4 regions of the Nonomuraea sp. NPDC054003 genome follow, and region 4 is predicted to be linked to each of the others. Evidence: riboswitches for the same ligand, from Rfam matches in the RefSeq annotation. Region 4 holds a riboswitch; each other region holds the start of a gene.

Region 1 (4,700 bases), on a different contig from region 4:
TCGACCTGGCCGCCTACGAGCGCTACCTGTCGGGCGAGATGGAGGACTTCGCGCTGCCGCAGGAGCGCATCGACGAGGCGCTGAGCGGGCTGCCGGCGTGAACGAGGACCCGCCGCCCGCCGGGCGGGCGGCGGTGTCCGTCAGCGCGCGGTGGGGCGCTTGCCGTGGTTGGCCTTCTTCTTCTTGCGTGCCTTGCCTTTGCGTGCGCGCCTGGCCATATGGTCACCTCCCGGTGGTCGGGGTACGGGATCCGACCCAACGTCCCTCTTCACCGGCTTCCCGGCAAGGCCTGGGGTTACCTAACATTCCCCAACATATTCGTGTCATAATTTGGTGGAATCTGTTGGAAGGAGCGGGGGCGTGCTCGCACAGCAGCGCCAGCAGGCGATCCTCGAACGCGTGCGCAGCAAGGGCGGTGTCCGGGTGGCCGACCTCGTGCGCGAGCTCGGCGTCTCCGACATGACCATCCGCCGGGACCTGGAGGTGCTCGCCGACCGGGGGCTGCTGGAGAAGGTCCACGGCGGCGCCACCGCGGTCGGCCCCGGCTCCACCGAGGAGCCCGGCTTCACCGCCAAGTCGGCCAGGCAGCAGCAGGAGAAGGAGGCCATCGCGCGCCGCGCGGCCCAGCTCGTGCGCCCCGGCACCGCGGTCGCCCTGTCCGCCGGCACCACCACCTGGGCGCTGGCCCACCATCTGATCGGCGTGCCCGAGCTCACCGTGATCACCAACTCGATCCCGGTGGCCGACGTCTTCCACCGCAACGCCCGCGCCGACCGCACGGTCGTGCTCACCGGCGGCGTGCGCACCCCCTCCGACGCGCTCGTCGGCCCGGTCGCGGTGGCCGCGATCCGCCGCCTGCACGTCGACACGCTCTTCCTCGGGGTGCACGGGATGAGCCTGCGCGCCGGGTTCACCACTCCCAACCTGCTGGAGTCCGAGACCGACCGTGAGCTGGTCAGCGCCGCGCACCGGCTCGTGGTGCCGGCCGACCACACCAAGTGGAACACGGTCGGCATCAGCACCATCGCCGAGCTGACGGAGGCCGACGTGGTCATCAGCGACGCGGGGCTGCCCGAGGAGGCACGCAGGGAGCTGGCCGACAGGGCCGGAGAGTTGATCATCGCAGAGGGGGCGGCGTGAAGCGCACCATCACCGAGCTGGCCGACGGCCGGGAGCTCATCTACTTCGACCGGAGCGACGGCGCCGACCGCAGCGCGATCGACCGGCGGCCGCTGGACCCGCGGCCGGTGGCGTCGGAGCTGCGCTACGACCCGCTGACCGAGGAGTGGATCGCGATGGCGGGCCACCGGCAGACCCGGACGTTCCTGCCGCCGCCCGACGAGTGCCCGCTGTGCCCGTCGTCCGACACGCGGGCGTCGGAGATCCCGGCGTACGACTACGACGTGGTCGTGTTCGAGAACCGCTTCCCCTCCTTCTCCGGCAATCTCGGGACTTATCAGGATGTCGGGGGGCTGAGCGAGGTCCGGCCGGGCATGGGGCGGTGCGAGGTTGTGTGCTTCACCTCGACGCACGACTCGTCCTTCTCCCAGCTCTCCGACGACCGGGTGGAGCTGGTCATGGAGGCCTGGGCCGACCGTACGGCCGAGCTGTCCGCGCTGGAGGGCGTCGAGCAGGTCTTCTGCTTCGAGAACCGGGGCGAGGAGATCGGCATCACGCTCTTCCACCCGCACGGGCAGATCTACGCGTACCCGTACGTGACGCCGCGCACCAAGCTGCAGCTCGGGGCGGCCCGGCGGTACGCGGAGCGGCGACAGGGCCGCAACCTGTACGCGGACGTGCTGGCCGCCGAGCGGGTGGCCGGGGTCCGGGTGGTGGCGGCCAACGAGCTGTGGACGGCGTTCGTGCCGGCGGCCGCGCGCTGGCCGTTCGAGGTGCACCTCTACCCGCACCGGCAGGTGCCCGACCTGGCGGCGCTGTCGGAGGCCGAGCGGTCCGCGTTCGCCCCGCTCTACACCTCGGTGCTGCGCGCGCTGGACGGGCTGTTCGGGGTGCCGATGCCGTACATCTCGGCCTGGCACCAGGCGCCGGTCCGGCAGGACCGCGAGCTGGGCTACCTGCACCTGGAGCTGTTCTCCATCAGGCGGGCCCCGGGCAAGCTGAAGTATCTGGCAGGATCCGAGTCGGCCATGGGCGCGTTCGTCAACGACGTGCTCCCCGAAGAAGCCGCACGCATGCTTCGATCACAGGTAGATCACTAAGAGATTTCCGTTTGACTCGCATTACTTGTGATCTACCACTACTATCCCTTCCAGCACGACCGTAAAGCGCCGTGTGAACATGCCTAATCCTGGGCGAGTTGCCCAGGAGCCGGGGACCCAATCGCACTTGGGGTGAATCCACTTCGGTGGTAGGGAGCGCTCCCGTACCCGAACCCGTCAGCTAACCCGGCCGGCAGAGGGAGAGGACCCATCACGTGGCGGCAGCGTCCCCCGCGCATCTTGCCATCGGTTTCGTCACCGCCGCGGCGGTGCTTTTCACCCCGGCCCTTACCACGTCCGCGGCGGCGGACCCCAAGCCCGGCGAGCAGCAGCTCCGCAGGGAGCTGAAGCAGCTCAACGCCAAGGTCGACAAGCTGATCGAGCGCTACAACCTCAAGCGCGTCGAGCTGGCCGAGGCCCGCAAGGCGGCGGAGGAGGCCGACAAACGGCTGGCCACCGCCGAGCAGACCCTGAGCTCCGCCGAGGACCGGGTCGCCGAGCTGGCCCTGCTGCAATACCAGAGCGGTGGCATGCAGCTGCCGAGCCTGATCCAGTTGCCCGACGGCCGCAACGCCGCCCTGCTGGCGCAGCTCACGGCCGAGCAGCAGGCGCTGGTCGACAAGGTGGCCGAGGCCCGCGACGAGACGAAGAAGGCGGCCGACGAGGCCACGGCGCTGACCAAGGAGATCGAGTCCGACGCCGCCGAGGTGGCCGGCCAGCGCGAAGAGGCCGAGGGCGTCATCAAGGACATCGAGAAGAAGCTGGAAGATCTGGTGCCGATCGCCACCGGCCGCCGTTCCGACGGCACCTGGGCGCCGCAGCTCCCGTCGGGCGCCGACAACATCACGCCCCGCACCCGGCTGATGAAGACCGAGATCGCGAAGAACTTCGCCCTGCCGTTCAGCGTGGGCTGCTTCCGCTCCGGGTCGAGCGGCGAGCATCCGCTGGGCCGGGCCTGCGACTTCATGATGAGCACCGGCGGCTCGATGCCGTCAGGGACCAACACGGCCCTCGGCGACCGCATCGCCGAATGGGCCGTGCAGAACCGCGGCAAGCTGGGCGTGAAGTACGTGATCTGGAAGCAGCGGATCAACCACGGCTCGGGCTGGAGCGGCATGTCCGACCGGGGCAGCATCACCGAGAACCACTTCGACCACGTGCACATCTCGATGCACTGAGAAGGGGGTCTCCAGCGTCATCGCGGGACGAGCAGCCCTCGGTTGAACGCCTCGGTGACGGCGGCGGCGCGGTCCCCCACGCCCAGCTTGGCGTAGATGTTCAGGAGGTGACTCTTGACCGTGGCCTCGGTGATGAACAGCCGGGCGGCCGCCTCACGGTTGGTGTTCCCGGCCGCCACGAGTTCGAGGACCTCGAGCTCACGACGGCTGAGCAGCTGCGGCGCGGGGGTCCTGACCCGGTTCATCAGCCGTGCCGCCACCGAGGGGGACAGCACGCTCTCTCCCTTGGCGGCGGCCCGCGCGCCTCGCAGCAACTCCTCCCGGGGGGAGTCCTTGAGCAGGTAGCCGGTCGCACCCGCCTCGATCGCCGGGAGGACGTGGGTGTCGGTGTCGTAGGTCGTCAGGACCAGCACGCGCGCGGTGACGCCCAGCCTGGTCAGCTCGTTGATCGCGGTCAGCCCGTCCATGCCCGGCATGCGCAGGTCCATCAGGATCACGTCGGGCCGGAGCTCCTGGGCGAGCCGTACGGCCGCGGCGCCGTCCGCCGCCTCGCCCAGCACCTCGAATCCCGGCGCGGAGGCGAACATGCTGCTCAGCCCGTCCCTGACGACGGGATGGTCGTCCGCGATCAACAACCGGACCGTGGCCGCGTGATCGGTCATGCGTGGCTCCCGGCCGGCAGGGTGGGGACGCAGGCCGAGATCCCGGTGCCGGCGCCGGGCTCGGACTCGATCCGCAGCGTGCCGGACAGTCCTTCGACGCGCTGACGCATGATGGTCAGGCCGAATCCGCCGCCGCGGGGCGGCGGTGACCCGTCGTCCGTGTCGAGACCCGCGGGGTCGAAGCCCCTGCCGTCGTCACGTACGTCCAGCGCGACCTCGTGGTCCAGGTAGGACAGGGTCACGCCGACCCTGGTCGCGTGCGCGTGCTTGGCCACGTTGGCCAGTGCCTCCTGGGCCGTGCGCAGCAGCGCGAACTCGGCCTCCGGTGTCATCGGCAGCGCCGTGCCGGTCGTCGTGACGTGAACGGCGAGCCCGTGCAGCCTCGACCACCGGCCGGCGACGTCGGCGAGGGCGTCGCTCAGGCGCGCGGTCCGCAGCGGCTCGGGCCGGAGCGCGTCGACCGAGCGCCGCGCCTCGGCCAGGCTCTCCCTCGCCAGGTTCTTGACGGCGTCGAAGGGCCGGCGCCACGGCGCCGGGACCTCGTGCATCTGCTCGGCCGCCTGGAGCTGCGCGATGATGCCGGTGAGCCCCTGCGCCAGGGTGTCATGGATCTCGCGGGCCATCCGCCGACGCTCGTCGAG
Region 2 (4,700 bases), on a different contig from region 4:
CGCCGGTGTCGGCGGCCGAGAACTTCTTGCCGGCCTCGAGGTAGGCGTCCCAGGTCGGCCAGAGCTTGGCGACCTCCTCACGGTCGGTCGGCAGCCCGGCCTTCTCGAACAGGTCCTTGCGGTAGCACATGGTCATGCCGCCGATGTCGGTGCCCAGCGCGAACAGCTTGCCCTCGGCGTTGACGCCCGTCTCCCACTTGGCCGCGGGGAAGTCGGCCTTGCGGTCCTGCAGGCCGTACTCGCCCAGGTCGGTGAAGAACTGCGGGCGGGCGGCCATCAGGCCCATCGCGCCCTCGTCGATGCCGACGATGTCGCCGGCGCCGCTGCCCGCCTGCAGGCGCTGGAGCAGCTGCGGCAGATAGACGTCTTCGAACCTGTCGGTCAGGTTCGAGTACTTGACCTGGATGTTCGGGTGCTCGGCGTTCCACTTCTTCACGGCCTCGTCGTAGCCGAAGTTCTCGCCGCCGCCGAAGGTGTGCACGTTGATGGTGACGGGCTCCGCCGGCGTGCTCGCATCGGCTGAGGGGGCCGGAGCCTCACCGCCACCACAGGCGGCGGTCATCGCGGCCAGGGCTGTGACCAGGACTCCGGTTACTGCAAAGCGCTTGTGGTTCGTCATACCGTACCCCTCTTGGGTGTGGATCTTGGGAGGTGCATCGCGACAGTCCCGCGATTGGAGTGTCTTTGGGAGCGCTCCCACAAAGAGTGCCCGTAGCGCGTCCAGGCGTCAACGTCCCGAAACTCAACCGTTACCTCTGGGGTATTTTGTGACCCTAGAAGTAGCCGTACGGGGATATATCGCCCAAAGCGCTACTTGGGAGCGCTCCCATCCCACGGGCACCGTTTCTCCCGCACACCGGCACAAAAGCGCACCAGAACCAGAGGCGTCTCACCGGCAGGCCGCGGCCCGCGCCTCCATGAGAACGCGTTCGCGCTCGTTGCGGGTCAGCGCGGCCGCGCGCTCGAACTCGGCGCGGGCCTCGCCGAGCCGGCCCAGTTTGAACAGCAGGTCGCCGCGTACGCCCGGCAGCAGGTGGTAGTCCCGCATGGCCGGCTCGCCGGCGATCTGGTCGACCAGCTCCAGGCCCACCTCGGGGCCGTACGCCATGGCCAGGGCCACCGCGCGGTTGAGCTCGACCACCGGCGAGCCCGACAGGGCCGCGAGCCGCGCGTACAGGTCGGCGATGCGGACCCAGTCGGTCTCCCCGGGCGTGAACGCGCGGGCGTGGCAGGCCGCGATGGCGGCCTGGAGCGTGTACGGGCCCATGGTGCCGGTCAGCTCCTCGGCCCGCTCCAGCGCGGCCAGGCCGCGGCGGATGAGCAGCCGGTCCCACCGGGCGCGGTTCTGCTCCAGCAGCAGGATCGGCTCGCCGGACGGGCCCAGCCTGGCGGCCGAGCGGGACGCCTGGATCTCCATGAGCGCCACCAGGCCGAACACCTCGGGCTCCTTCGGCATCAGCCCGGCCAGCACCCGGCCCAGGCGCAGCGCGTCCTCGCAGAGGCCGGGCCGCATCCAGTCGTCGCCGGCGGTGGCCGAGTAGCCCTCGTTGAAGATCAGGTAGATGACCTCCAGCACGGACGACAGCCGTCCGGCCAGCTCCTCGCCCGCGGGGACCTCGAACGGCACCTTCCGCGTGGCCAGGGTCCGCTTCGCGCGGACGATCCGCTGCGCCACCGTCGGCTCGGGCGTCAGGAACGCGCGCGCGATCTCGTCGGTGGACAGGCCGCCCAGCACCCGCAGCGTCAGCGCGACCCGGGCCTCGGTGGACAGCACCGGATGGCACGCGGTGAACACCAGCCGCAGCAGGTCGTCCTCGATCTCCTCGGGGCCGGGCGGCTCCTGCCCGGGGTCGTCCTCCAGGGCGCGGCCGATCTCGGCGAGCTTGCGCTCGTAGCGTTCCCTGCGGCGGATCAGGTCGACGCCCCGGCGCTTGGCCACGGTCATCAGCCAGGCGCCCGGATTGCGTGGCACGCCCTCGCGGGGCCACTGCTCCAGCGCCGCGACCAGCGCGTCCTGTGCCAGCTCCTCGGCCAGGCCGACGTCGCGCACCAGCCGGGCCAGCCCGGCGATCAGCCGCGCCGCCTCGATCCGCCACACGGCCTCGATGGCCCCATGCGTCTCCGAAGCTGTCACGGGCCCATCGTATGGTCACCCCGTCCGGGACATGCCCGGCACTCACCTCAGCGCGGGAAGCGAGAAACGCTTTCAACAAGGAGCGGCGTCCCGGGCATGTGTGCCGGGCTCCTGGCTGAAGCGGTGATGGTCGTCCACGGCGGGCGTGGGTGGCGCGTTTCCGGCAGGCGTGCGGGGGGTCGCCCTGGGCCGTCAGGCGTCCGGGGGGTTGGTCTCCAGGGACTCGCGGAGGGCTTTGTCGCGCTCGGCGGTCTCCGGGGTGAGGGAGGTCTCCGGCATGTCGGCCGCGTCGAAGACCTCCCAGAGCTCCAGGCCGACCCCTTCGCCGCCCTCGGGGACGGGGACGCGCAGGGCCCATTCGACGGCCTCTTCGCGGGACTTGACCTGGATCAGCCAGAAGCCGGCGATGATCTCCTTGGTCTCCGCGAAGGGCCCGTCGATGACCTTGGGCTTGCCGGGGCCGTAGGCGATGCGGGCGGCGCGGGAGCTGGGGGCCAGCCCTTCCGCCGCCAGCAGGACACCGGCCTTGGCCAGCGACTCGTTGTAGGCCATCATGTCGTCGACGAGTTGCCGGCTCGGCATGACGCCCGCCTCCGTCTCGGCGCTGCCCTTTCCGATGATCATGAACTTCACGGTGCTTCTCCTTCGAATCCCGGTCTCGCCGACGCGTCGAACGAGCGGCGCCCGCATCGACACCTCAGGGATTCTTCCGGACAATCAGGCGGCGTACTCGGGGTAGCCGTAGCCGACGACCTGAGACTTGGGACGGATGCGCTCCTCGACGAGCCCGTTGCCGGTGTTGCCCTCGATCGTGGAGATCGTCCCGTCGCGGTTGTCCTTGACCACGAAGCCGACGTGCTGGATGGAGCCGAGGCTCTTGCTGCCGTTCCAGGCGAAGAAGACCACGGCGCCCGGCTTGGCCAGGGTGCCCCAGCGGCCGTTGTTCTGGAACCACCGCGCGTGCGTCACCGTGTAGGCGTCCCAGCCCACCTGCGCGCGGGCGCCGGTCTGCTCGCCGACCCAGGAGACGAACATCGCGCACCAGGGGGCGTTCAGGTAGGCGGCGGGGTGGCCGCCGTCACGGGCGATGGTCTCCTGGGCGCGCTGCGAGTTCGCGTACCACTCCTGGAACTTCGTGCCGCCACCCCGCGCGTTCTCCCTGATGCCGATCTGCTCCCTGGCCAGGGCGAGCACCTGGGCCGCGGTGACGTCGATCTTGTCCTTCTCGGCGGGCTTCGCCTCCTGGGAGGCGGTCTGGCCGGTCTCCGCCTGGGCCGTCAGCGAGAGATCGTCTCCGTTGACGGGGTCGGCGTGGGCGGGGAGGGCGGAGCCCATGAAGCAGGCGACGAAGGTGGCGCCGAGGGCGGCGCGGACGTAATGCGGTTGGGTGGCACGGGGGAGGCGATGCATGACCATCGAGGGGATGTACTCCTTGCTTCCATGCCGCTTACCGGGTTAGCTGACGGGTTCGGGCGTGGAAGCTGCCCTACGGCGCGCGAGGCGCCGATTCACCCCGGAAGAAGTGGGTCCCCGGTTCCGCGCAAGGCGGATTCAGCGGTCGCAGGACGATCCTGCGATACGACGGTGTTCTCGGACACGACCGGACAAATCGGACGTATGCCGTGAATGCGGAGTAAAGTAACGCATCTGGCAAGAAACTGGCAAGTCTTCAAAGCCGCGGCTAGCGGATCTGCGCCCGCGCCTCCGCCAGAACCCGCATGATGGCAAGGCTCTCGTCAAGCGGCATGATCGCGCTCTCGGTACGACCCCGCGCCAGGCAGTCGCGGACCTCGCGCAGCTCGCCCGCGTACCCGTTGTCCGCCGGATCGTCGAGCACGTGCTCCTCCGGCTCCATCCCCGGCCCGCTGAGCACGACCCGCCGCGGAGCCCAGAACGGGGCGTCGATGTCGGCCCGCATCCCGGTGCCGACGACGGTGGCGTCGTTGGAGTAGGCGCCGAGCAGCGAGCACTCCACCAGCGCCCGCCTGCCGCCCGGATAGCTCATCAGCCCGCCCGCCTCGGCGTCGACGCCGCCCGGGGACAGCGACCCGGTGAGGTGCGTGCTCTCCGGCGTCCCGAGGAACAACTGGGCCAGCCCCATGGGGTAGATTCCCAGGTCGAGCAGGGCGCCGCCGCCCAGCTCCGGCGCCCAGAGCCGGTGCGCGGGATCGTACGGGTGCGCGAAGCCGAACGAGGCGCGCACCGAGCGGATCTCGCCGAAACGCCCGTCGCCGGCGAGCATGCGGATCAGCGGGTTGAACCGCATCCACATCGCTTCCATCAGGAAGACCCCGGCCTCGCGGGCCAGCCGGACCATCCGCTCGGCGTCGGCCGTGGTGGCGGCGAGCGGCTTCTCGCACAGCACGGCCTTGCCCGCCGCGATGGCCGCCTCGGCCACCTCCAGGTGCTGGGCGTGCGGGGTGGCGACGTAGACGGCGTCCACGGCCGGATCGGCGCACAGCTCGGCGTAGGAGCCGTGGGCGGACTCGGCGCCCAGCGTCGCGGCCAGCGCCTTGGCCCGGCCCAGGTCGCGGGAGCCGACCGCGGCCACCCTCATCCCCGGCTC
Region 3 (4,700 bases), on a different contig from region 4:
GGGAGAAGCCGGCCGGCGCCCGCCCGAAGGCCCGCACGGTGGCGCTGACGTTCGACGACGGGCCCGACCCGGAGTGGACGCCGCTCGTGCTGGACGCGCTGAAGAAGCACGGGGCGAAGGCGACGTTCTTCACGGTCGGCTCGAAGATCGCCGCCCATCCGGAGCTGACCCGCCGGATCGTCGCCGAGGGACACGAGATCGGCAACCACACCTACACCCATCCCGACCTGTCCGCCGTCCCCGCCTGGCGGGCCGAGCTGGAGCTGAACCTCACCCAGAAGGCGCTGGCCGGGGCGACGGGGCTGCACACGATGCTGGCCCGCCCCCCGTACTCCTCGACCCCTGACGCCATCACCGGCGAGCAGTGGGACACCCTGGCGATGCTCGGCCGCGAGGGCTACCTGATCGCGCTGGCCGACCTCGACACCGAGGACTGGAGCAGGCCGGGCGCGGCCGGTATCGCCAGGGCCGCGTTCCCGCGGGGCGGGCGCGGGGCGGTGGTGATGATGCACGACTCCGGCGGCGACCGCGCCCAGACGGTCGAGGCCGTCGGCCGCCTGCTCGACCGGCTGGACCGGGCCGGCTACCGCGCCGAGACGCTGACCTCCGCGCTCGGCATGCCGTCGGCGCACCGGCCGGCCGCGCAGCCGGAGCGGATCGCCGGCGCCGCGCTCGGCCTGGCGCAGCGCGCGGCGAACGCGTTCACGGACGCGCTGTGGTGGGTGCTTTTCGCCACCGGCGTGCTGACGCTGGCCCGGCTGCTGCTCCTGGTGGTGCTGGCCCGGGTGCACGCCCGGCGCTCCCGGGGTCCGGGACCGGCCCTGACCTGGGAACGCCCGCCGGGGGTGAGCGTGATCGTGCCCGCGTACAACGAAGAGGCGGGGATCGCCGCGACCGTGCGCTCGCTCGTCGCGACCGCGTACCCCGGGCCGGTGGAGGTGCTGGTGGTGGACGACGGTTCCACCGACCGCACCGCCGAGGCCGCCGCCGGGCCGCGGCTGCCGGGAGTACGGGTGATCAGGCAGGACAACGCCGGCAAGGCCGCCGCGCTGAACACCGGCATCCGGCACGCGCGCCACGAGTTCCTCGTCATGGTCGACGGTGACACGGTGTTCGAGCCGGACACGATCGGGCATCTCGTGCGCCGGCTCGCCGACCCCCGCGTGGGCGCGGTGAGCGGCAACACCAAGGTCGGCAACCGGCGCGGGCTCATCGGCCGCTGGCAGCACGTCGAGTACGTGATCGGCTTCAACCTGGACCGGCGCGCGTTCGAGCTGCTCGACTGCATGCCGACGGTGCCGGGGGCGATCGGCGCGTTCCGGCGCGGCGCGCTGGTCGGGCTCGGCGGGGTGAGCACCGACACGCTGGCCGAGGACACCGACCTGACGATGGCGCTGTGCCGGGCGGGCTGGCGGGTGGTGTACGAGGAGCGGGCGCTGGCGTGGACGGAGGCGCCCGCGACCCTGGGGCAGCTGTGGCGGCAGCGCTACCGCTGGTGCTACGGCACGATGCAGGCGATGTGGAAGCACCGCCGCGCGCTGGCCGAGCCGGGTCCGTTCGGCCGCCGCTGCCTGGGTTACCTGGCGCTGTTCCACGTGCTGCTGCCGCTGCTGGCGCCGGTGGTGGACCTGATGGCCGTCTACCACACGGCGGTCGGCGACCCGTTGCCGGCGGTGGCGGTGTGGGCCGGGTTCGTGGTGGTGCAGGCCGCGGCGGGCTGGTACGCGCTGCGGCTGGACCGGGAGCGGGTGTCGGCGCTGTGGGTGCTGCCGCTGCAGCAGCTGGTGTACCGGCAGCTGATGTATCTGGTGGTGTTCCAGTCGGTGGCGACCGCGCTGCTCGGGGTGCGGCTGCGCTGGCACACGGTGCGCAGGCAGGGCACTTTCGCGGCGCCGTGACGGCACCGCCGGGAGATTTTACCCGGAGGCCGGATTCCCTTACGTACAAGGGGTTTCGGGGGCTGTACCCCGGGCCCGAACCGCCAAACCGGATATGTCATACTTGCAATATTTTTGTCTGCATATATACCTTTTGCGTATTCGCGGTGATACCCCAACTCTGTTGCCGCATCGATTGACCGGACCGTGCGCTGTCCTGACGGTGTCCCCCTCACGCCAGGGCAGCGCACGGCCGCCGAATCCGCGTCTCGCGGAGCCGGGGACCCACTTCCTGGGGTGAATCGGACGCCAGCGTCCGTAGGGGACTTCCAACTCCGAACCCGTCAGCTAACCCGGTAGGCGGCATGGAAGCAAGGAGTCATTTCCTCATGCCCAAGCCTCAGCTTGCCGCTGCGCTGAAGTACCGTCCCAGCAACCGTCTCAAGTACGCCTTCGCCGGCGCGCTGCTGGCGGGGACCACCGCCGTCGCCAGCGTGACCGGCACCGCCATCGCCGCCACCGGCGGCGCCGCCGCCCCCGTCGAGCCGAACCCGGCCATCGCCCAACAGCAGGCGGCCCAGCTCACGTACGGGCAGGACGTGTCGAACTACCAGCCCGACCACGACTGGGAGGCCAGCCCGGCCGAGTTCGGCATCATCAAGGCCACCGAGGGCACCGGCTTCACCGACAAGACCTTCGCCCGGCACTGGCAGGAGCTGGACAAGAAGGGCATCGTGCGCGGCGCTTACCACTACGCGCACCCGCGCAACAACCCGATCGCCGAGGCCGAGCACTTCCTCTCGGTGGTGAACTCCCAGCCCGCCAAGCCCGGCGACCTGCTGGTGCTGGACCTGGAGACGACCAACGGCAGGTCCGTCTCCGAGGTGAACGCCTGGGCCAAGGCCTGGCTGTCGCACGTCAAGGCCAAGACCGGCGTCACGCCGCTGTTCTACAGCGGCTGGCACTTCGCCGACACCTACGGCGCGGGACTGTCGGAGTACCCGCTCTGGGTGGCCCACTACAGCAAGCCCAAGGGCGAGATCACCCCGCCGGCGGACTGGAAGTCGTGGACCATCCACCAGTACTCCGACAAGCCCATCGACCACAACGTCTCGGCCCTGACCCCCGACCAGCTCCGCAGCCTGGGCCGTCCGGCCTGACCCGCTCTGTGACGCCTCCCGCGAGGGAGGCGTCACAGTCGTCTCAGCCCTGGTGGATCCTGAGCCCACGCTCCTCCATGCGCCGCAGCAGCTCGGCCGGGCCCACCGCCGTCTCCGGCAGCAGGTAGAACTCCTCCAGGATCGGCCCCGCGTCATCGGGTGCGGCGGCGTCCCAGATCACCTCGTCACCCGGCGCCGTGACCTCGAAGGCGAAGAACGCGCAGCACGCCTTCTCCCGCGCGGCGAGATCCCGTACCCACTCCTCGACCCCGTCACCGGCGCGGAACCGGAACCGGATGCCCCCGGCGGTCCGCTCGCGTCCGGTGAGCGCCTCGCCGAACAGCCGCCGGTACTCGGCCAGCCGTTCCTCGGGGGTGTCGCGGGCGGTGGTCATGTCGCAGACGATCGGTGGGGTGTCCATGATGTGCTCTCCTTCCGTCACTTCCGGAGCGTAGAGTCTGGACCTAGGTCCAGAGTCAAGAGGAGAGCGGTGTGAAGATCGGCGAGGTGGCCCGCGAGGCCGGGGTCAGCGTGGACACGGTCCGCTTCTACGAGCGCCGCGGCGTGCTGCCGGCGGCGGGGCGCAGACCGTCGGGCTACCGGGTGTTCGACGCGTCGGCGGTGTCCAGGATCCGCGCCGCCAAGGCCCTGCAGGAGCTGGGTTTCACGCTGGACGAGGTGGCCGGCGCCCTGCGCTCCCACGACGCGGGCGGCGCGACCTGCGCGAGCGAGCGGTGGCGGCTGGAAGCGGTGGTGGAGCGCATCGACGCCAGGATCGCCGAGCTGGCCCGGGCCCGCGACCTCGCCGCCCGGAGCCTCGCCGACTGCCGTTCCGGCGACTGCCGCTTCCCGACCGGCCTGTCCTTCTAGCGCGAGCCCTCGCCGGCCTCGGCCAGGTCGGCCTCCTCCTTGGTCTTGTGCACGGTGCCGTCGGCGTGCTCGGGCGGCCCGTACGCCGTGTGGAGCACGAGCGGTGCGGCGCCGGTGTTGACGAAGTTGTGCGGGGTGCCCGCCGGGACGGCGACCAGGTCGCCCGCCTTCACCGGACGGACCTCACCGCCGACACGGGCCTCTCCGGTCCCGGAGACGAAGGTGAGGATCTGGTCGGTGTCCTCGTGCACCTCCTCGCCGATCTCACCGCCCGGCGGGATGGTCATGGTGACGACCTGGACCTTCTCCCCGGTCCACAGGACCCGGCGGAAGTCGGTGCTCTCTTCGGCGACGGTGGCGATCGCGAAATGGTGCACGGTCGGCTCCTGTGTCTCGCGGTTCAAGCTGGCGTATGACTCTTGCCAGGACAAAAGCTGACATAAACGTAATGTCCGGCAGGTGGACACCGGGCGCGGTGCTAGTTTCGCCGTCATGAAGGTGCCGGAGAGGCTGCTGTGGGCCGTCGAGACCCTGGAGACGCGGCCGGGCGAGCGGGTTCTGGAGATCGGCTGCGGCCGCGGCGTCGCCGTCGGACTGCTCTGCGAGCGCTCCGCCTCCGTCACCGCGATCGACCGGTCGGCGACGGCGGTCGAGGCCGCACGCGAGCGCAACGCCCGCCACGTCGAGGCGGGCGCCGCGGTGATCGAGCAGGCCGAGCTCGACGGCGGCGGGCTGCCCGGCGGCCCGTACGACAAGGTGTTCGCCGTCAACGTGAACGTCTTCTGGACCCGCT
Region 4 (4,700 bases):
GGGCCGCTGCTGCTGCCCGAGTACCGCTCGCCCGCCGTGGGCCGGATCGACGCGCCCAGCGTGGTGCTGTCGGTCGCGGCCGCGCTCGCGGTCACCTACGGGGTGAAGGAGCTGGCCGCCGGCGGGGCGGGCGCCGTCGCGCCGCTCTCCCTGGTAGCCGGGACGGCGCTGGCGGTGGTCTTCGTACGAAGGCAGCGCGGGCTGGCCGAACCCCTGCTCGACCTGCGGCTGTTCGCCGAGCGGCGCTTCTCCGGGGCGCTGGGCACGCTGATGCTGGTCATCCTGGTGGGGCCGGGGATCGGCCTGCTGACGGCGCAGTACCTGCAACTCGTGCTCGGCCTGTCGCCGCTGGAGGCCGGGCTGTGGACGCTGCCCAACGCGGTGGCGATCATCTTCGGGTTCGTGGCGACCCCGGCGCTGGCGCGGCGGGTCCGGCCCGCGGTCCTCGCGGCCGGGGGACTGGTGCTCGGCGCGGCAGGGGTCCTGCTCCTCACGATGGCAGGCACGTCGGGGCTCGCCGCGCTGGTGACCGGGCAGACGCTGTTCTTCCTGGGCGGCTCGCCGCTGCTCGTGCTGGGCATCGACATCGTGGTCGGCGCGGCGCCGCCGGAGCGCTCCGGCTCGGCGGCGGCGCTGTCGGAGACCGCCCAGGAGTTCGGCGGCGCGGCCGGGCTGGCCGTCTTCGGGAGCATCGCCGCCGCCGTCTACCAGGCCCGCCTGCGCGTACCGGAGGAAGTCCCCGCGGAGGCGGCGGCAGCGGCCCGCGACACCCTGGGCGGCGCCATGGCCGTCGCGTCCGCTCAGCCCGCCTCCGTCGCCGCCACGCTCGCGGAGGCGGCCAGGGCCGCCTTCACCACGAGCCTCACGGTCACGGCGGCGGCCGCCTCGGTCGTCCTGCTCGCCGCGGCGATCCTGGCGGCCACCGCCCTGCGCCACGTCCCCCGGCTCGGCTCCTCGCCCGACGGTTCGTAACCGGATCGAAGGTAAAGAATTCGTGCGGGATCCCCCATGTCATAGGGGATCCCGTCGTCGGGGTCCGTCCCGCGCTTGCCCTTTCCCTTGCGCGACGATTACCTTCGGACCCATCGATGGCACGCGCTTGAGCAGCGCTTTTAGGTAAGCCCCCGCGCGTTGCCGATGAATTGCCGAGACCGCGCCCACCCGCGCACATGCGGGAACACGGCGCGGCCGCCGAATCCGCCCTCTGGCGGAACCGGGGACCCACCTTTCTCTGGGGTGAATCGGTCGCTCTTCACCAAGGGCGCACCGTAGGGCACTTCCACGCCCGAACCCGACAGCTAACCCGGTAGGCGGCATGGAAGCAAGGAGCAATCCCCGAGCATGGTCAAGCACATCTTCGATCGCATCCCGTCCACCTCCCGCCTGGCCCTGGGCGCCACCCTGGCACTCGGCGCCGCCTTCGCCGGCACCTCCGCCGCCGCCACCGCGGCCGCCGCCTCCCCCTCCCAGCCCCACCCGGTCGCCCAGCAGCACAGCAGCGCCGGCCAGGCCACCGCCGTCAGCGCGAGCACCGTCCTGCAGGTCGCCGAGTCGCAGATCGGCGTCACCGAGGACGCCGCCGGCGGCGGCACCAAGTTCCACCAGTGGTACATGTCCTCCCCGCGCGCGGCCGAGACCCTGGCCCGTGACGGCGGCGGCACGCCCGCGCTGTACGCCAACGCCCCCTGGTGCGCGATGTTCGTGTCCTGGGTCGGCGAGCAGGCCGGCGCCCGCTCCACGATCGGCTGGGACGCCTACACCGTCACCCACGCCCAGTGGTTCAAGGACAACAACCGCTGGGGCAGCGAGGCCAAGCCCGGCAGCGTCGTCTTCTTCGACTGGGGCGGCAGCAAGAACATCAGCGCCGTCGACCACGTCGGCCTGGTGAAGAAGGACAACGGCGACGGCACGATCACCACGATCGAGGGCAACACCGGCAACGGCAAGGTCGAGGAGCGCATCCGGCCCGTGTCCCACGTGGCCGGCTACGGCTACCCCGAGTACAAGGCCGCCTGAACGGCCTGACAACCGCGCCAGCCATCGGGACGAGAACGATCCTTGGCCGCGCTCGGGGCTGGTCACGCTCTGGTGGGCGCTCTGGCTGATCGGCAACTGGGTGGCGCTCGTGGCCGGGCGGCTGTTCTTCAACGCCGAAGAGCTGGAGTCCATGGCGTCGGCGGCCAGGTTCGACGTGCTGAGCTGCGCGCTGATGCTGGTGGCGGCGGTGCCGGCGGCCCTGGTGGTCCTGCGGATCAGCAACGCGCAGGAGGCGCGGCGCCCCGCCGCTCCGGTGTCGCCCTTCGAGAGCCCGGCCGTCTAGCGGAAGGCGGCCAAGGGGATCGACACCCAGGTGGGGCGGTTGCGGGCCTCGTACACGACCTCGTAGACCGCCTTCGACAGTTCGAACGCGCGCAGCAGCGCCGTGTCGGCGGGGGTGATGACGCCGCCGCCCTCGGCGTAGCCCTCAAGGAACGCGGCCCTGTTGCGCTTGGCCCACTCCTCGGCCATCGGCTCCAGGCGGGCCGCCTCGGAGTGGTCCGCCAGCAGGTGCCTGGCCGCGTAGTCGAACGAGCGCAGCATGCCGGCCACGTCGCGCAGCGGCGAGGAGAGCGCGCGGCGCTCGGCCAGCGGCTGGCCGGGCTCGCCCTCGAAGTCGAGCACCACCCAGTCGGTGGTGGTGCGCATGACCTGGCCCAGGTGGTAGTCGCCGTGCACCCGCTGGACGCGCACCTCGGTGGTCAGCTCCTCGGCCCGGTGGTAGGCGAGCTCCAGGGCGGGCACGTGCTCGCGCAGCTCGGGGACCTCGCCCACGGCGCGGCCGAGCTGCCGCCTGAAGTCCTCGGCCATCCGCTTGATCTCGTGCGGCTCCATCACCTCCGTGCCGAACGCCTCGCGCAGCTCGTGGTGGACGCGGGCGGTGGCCGCGCCGAGCCGGCCCGCCTCTGCGGCGAAGTCGCCGCCCGCCTCCGCGGCGGGGAGGCCGGGCAGCGAGTTGTAGAGGTCGCGCACGCTGGTGAGCGCCAGGTCCCAGCCGTCGGTGGAGTTCGACAGGAACTCCTGCATGATCGCCAGCGTGGTCGGGGTCTCGTCGAGGTCGGTCTCGATCCACCCGTACGGCTGCGCGATGTGCGGCGCCTGCCTGATCGCGAGCGCGGTGACGATCTCCAGCTCCGGGTTGACGCCGGGGACGAGCCGGCGGAAGAGCTTGCAGATGTACTCCTCGCCGAACACCAGCGAGGTGTTGGACTGCTCGGCCCCCAGCACCAGGCTGCGCTGGGTGGTGTCGATCTCGACGCCGGGCAGGTGGTGGAACCGCACGCCCGCCCGGCCCGAGCCGGCCGCCATCGACTCCAGGATCCAGCGGGTCAGCTCGTGGTCGTGGACGGCGTCGTACACCACGCATTCCCCGTCGTCCGCCGCGTACGGCCCGATGAAGGCGTGGGTGAGGGTGTCGGGAAGCTCCCTGCGCAGGCCGAGCAGGAGCTGGTAGCGCTCGCGGGACCCCTCCTGCCACACCGACACGATCAGGTGGCGCAGGCTCGGGTCGCCCGCCTCGATGACGACGTCGGAGTCGATCGACAGCGAGTCGATCGGGCGCCCCTTGCCGCCGAACCAGCGTTGGCGTGCGATCCATGCGGCAAGGAGCTCCTCCAGCACGTCCTACTCCTCCTGGGTGTGGGCCGGCGGCAAAGTGAACCAGTAGAACCCATGCCCAGGGAGCGTCAAAAGATACGGAAGTTCGCCAATCGGTGGAAACGGCACGCCACCCATGGTCTCCACGGGCGAGACGCCGACGAACCTGCGCAGGTCCAGCTCCACCGGCTGCGGGAAGCGGGACAGGTTGTTCACGCAGAGCATGCGGTCGTCGCCCAGCTCGCGGACGAACGCCAGCACGCTCGGGTTGGAGGAGTTGAGCTCGATGAACTCGCCGAGCCCGAACACCGGGTGGCGCTTGCGGATCTCGATCATCCGGCGGGTCCAGTGGAGCAGCGAGCCGGCGTTCTTCTGCTGGGCCTCGACGTTGAGCCCCTGGTAGCCGTAGATCGGGTCCATGATCACCGGCAGGTAGAGGCGGCCGGGGTCGCAGTCGGAGAAGCCCGCGTTGCGGTCCGGGTCCCACTGCATGGGGGTGCGGACGCCGTCGCGGTCGCCGAGCCAGATGTTGTCGCCCATGCCGATCTCGTCGCCGTAGTAGAGCACCGGCGAGCCGGGCAGCGAGAGCAGCAGGGCGGTGAACAGCTCGATCTGGTTGCGGTCGTTCTCCAGCAGGGGCGCCAGCCGGCGGCGGATGCCGACGTTCGCCCGCATACGGGGGTCTTTGGCGTATTCGGTATACATATAGTCGCGTTCTTCGTCCGTGACCATTTCGAGGGTCAGCTCGTCGTGGTTGCGGAGGAAGATTCCCCACTGGCAGTTTTCCGGAATTTTCGGCGTTTGTGCCAAAATTTCGGAAATGGGGTAACGGGACTCCCGGCGGACCGCCATGAAAATGCGGGGCATCAGCGGGAAATGGAAAGCCATGTGGCATTCGTCCCCGCCGCCCACCGGGTCGCCGAAATACTCCACCACGTCCGAAGGCCACTGGTTGGCCTCGGCCAGCAGCACCCGGTCCGGGTAGAGCCTGTCGACCTCGGCCCGCACCCGCTTGAGGTATTCGTGCGTCTTCGGGAGGTTCTCGCAGTTGGTGCCCTCCTCCTCGA

What was found. Region 4 has a riboswitch for cyclic di-AMP ahead of ACZ6YG_RS16680 (CHAP domain-containing protein). Riboswitches for the same ligand answer to the same signal wherever they lie in the genome.
Region 1: it holds a riboswitch for cyclic di-AMP, as region 4 does, so the genes downstream of both, ACZ6YG_RS38340 (coiled-coil domain-containing protein) here and ACZ6YG_RS16680 (CHAP domain-containing protein) in region 4, are expected to answer to the same signal.
Region 2: it holds a riboswitch for cyclic di-AMP, as region 4 does, so the genes downstream of both, ACZ6YG_RS07080 (CHAP domain-containing protein) here and ACZ6YG_RS16680 (CHAP domain-containing protein) in region 4, are expected to answer to the same signal.
Region 3: it holds a riboswitch for cyclic di-AMP, as region 4 does, so the genes downstream of both, ACZ6YG_RS14695 (glycoside hydrolase family 25 protein) here and ACZ6YG_RS16680 (CHAP domain-containing protein) in region 4, are expected to answer to the same signal.

Annotation. Positions count from the first base shown of each region.
Region 1 covers NZ_JBVJKR010000019.1:156,905-161,604, reverse strand. The annotation lists gene ACZ6YG_RS38360 (TrpB-like pyridoxal phosphate-dependent enzyme) at 1-101, shown strand, start outside; gene ACZ6YG_RS38355 (50S ribosomal protein bL37) at 141-218, opposite strand; gene ACZ6YG_RS38350 (DeoR/GlpR family DNA-binding transcription regulator) at 361-1,140, shown strand; gene galT (galactose-1-phosphate uridylyltransferase) at 1,137-2,219, shown strand; cyclic di-AMP (ydaO/yuaA leader) riboswitch at 2,290-2,429, shown strand; gene ACZ6YG_RS38340 (coiled-coil domain-containing protein) at 2,435-3,397, shown strand; gene ACZ6YG_RS38335 (response regulator) at 3,415-4,059, opposite strand; gene ACZ6YG_RS38330 (sensor histidine kinase) at 4,056-4,700, opposite strand, start outside.
Region 2 covers NZ_JBVJKR010000002.1:616,062-620,761, forward strand. The annotation lists gene ACZ6YG_RS07065 (ABC transporter substrate-binding protein) at 1-619, opposite strand, end outside; gene ACZ6YG_RS07070 (RNA polymerase sigma factor) at 890-2,134, opposite strand; gene ACZ6YG_RS07075 (YciI family protein) at 2,327-2,758, opposite strand; gene ACZ6YG_RS07080 (CHAP domain-containing protein) at 2,852-3,550, opposite strand; cyclic di-AMP (ydaO/yuaA leader) riboswitch at 3,564-3,701, opposite strand; gene ACZ6YG_RS07085 (Gfo/Idh/MocA family protein) at 3,816-4,700, opposite strand, start outside.
Region 3 covers NZ_JBVJKR010000005.1:201,335-206,034, reverse strand. The annotation lists gene ACZ6YG_RS14700 (bifunctional polysaccharide deacetylase/glycosyltransferase family 2 protein) at 1-1,898, shown strand, start outside; cyclic di-AMP (ydaO/yuaA leader) riboswitch at 2,122-2,255, shown strand; gene ACZ6YG_RS14695 (glycoside hydrolase family 25 protein) at 2,267-3,037, shown strand; gene ACZ6YG_RS14690 (hypothetical protein) at 3,081-3,458, opposite strand; gene ACZ6YG_RS14685 (MerR family transcriptional regulator) at 3,530-3,907, shown strand; gene ACZ6YG_RS14680 (cupin domain-containing protein) at 3,904-4,284, opposite strand; gene ACZ6YG_RS14675 (class I SAM-dependent methyltransferase) at 4,400-4,700, shown strand, end outside.
Region 4 covers NZ_JBVJKR010000006.1:30,039-34,738, forward strand. The annotation lists gene ACZ6YG_RS16675 (MFS transporter) at 1-972, shown strand, start outside; cyclic di-AMP (ydaO/yuaA leader) riboswitch at 1,180-1,328, shown strand; gene ACZ6YG_RS16680 (CHAP domain-containing protein) at 1,342-2,016, shown strand; partial or broken gene ACZ6YG_RS16685 (DUF4328 domain-containing protein) at 2,045-2,320, shown strand; gene ACZ6YG_RS16690 (maltokinase N-terminal cap-like domain-containing protein) at 2,317-3,657, opposite strand; gene treS (maltose alpha-D-glucosyltransferase) at 3,661-4,700, opposite strand, start outside.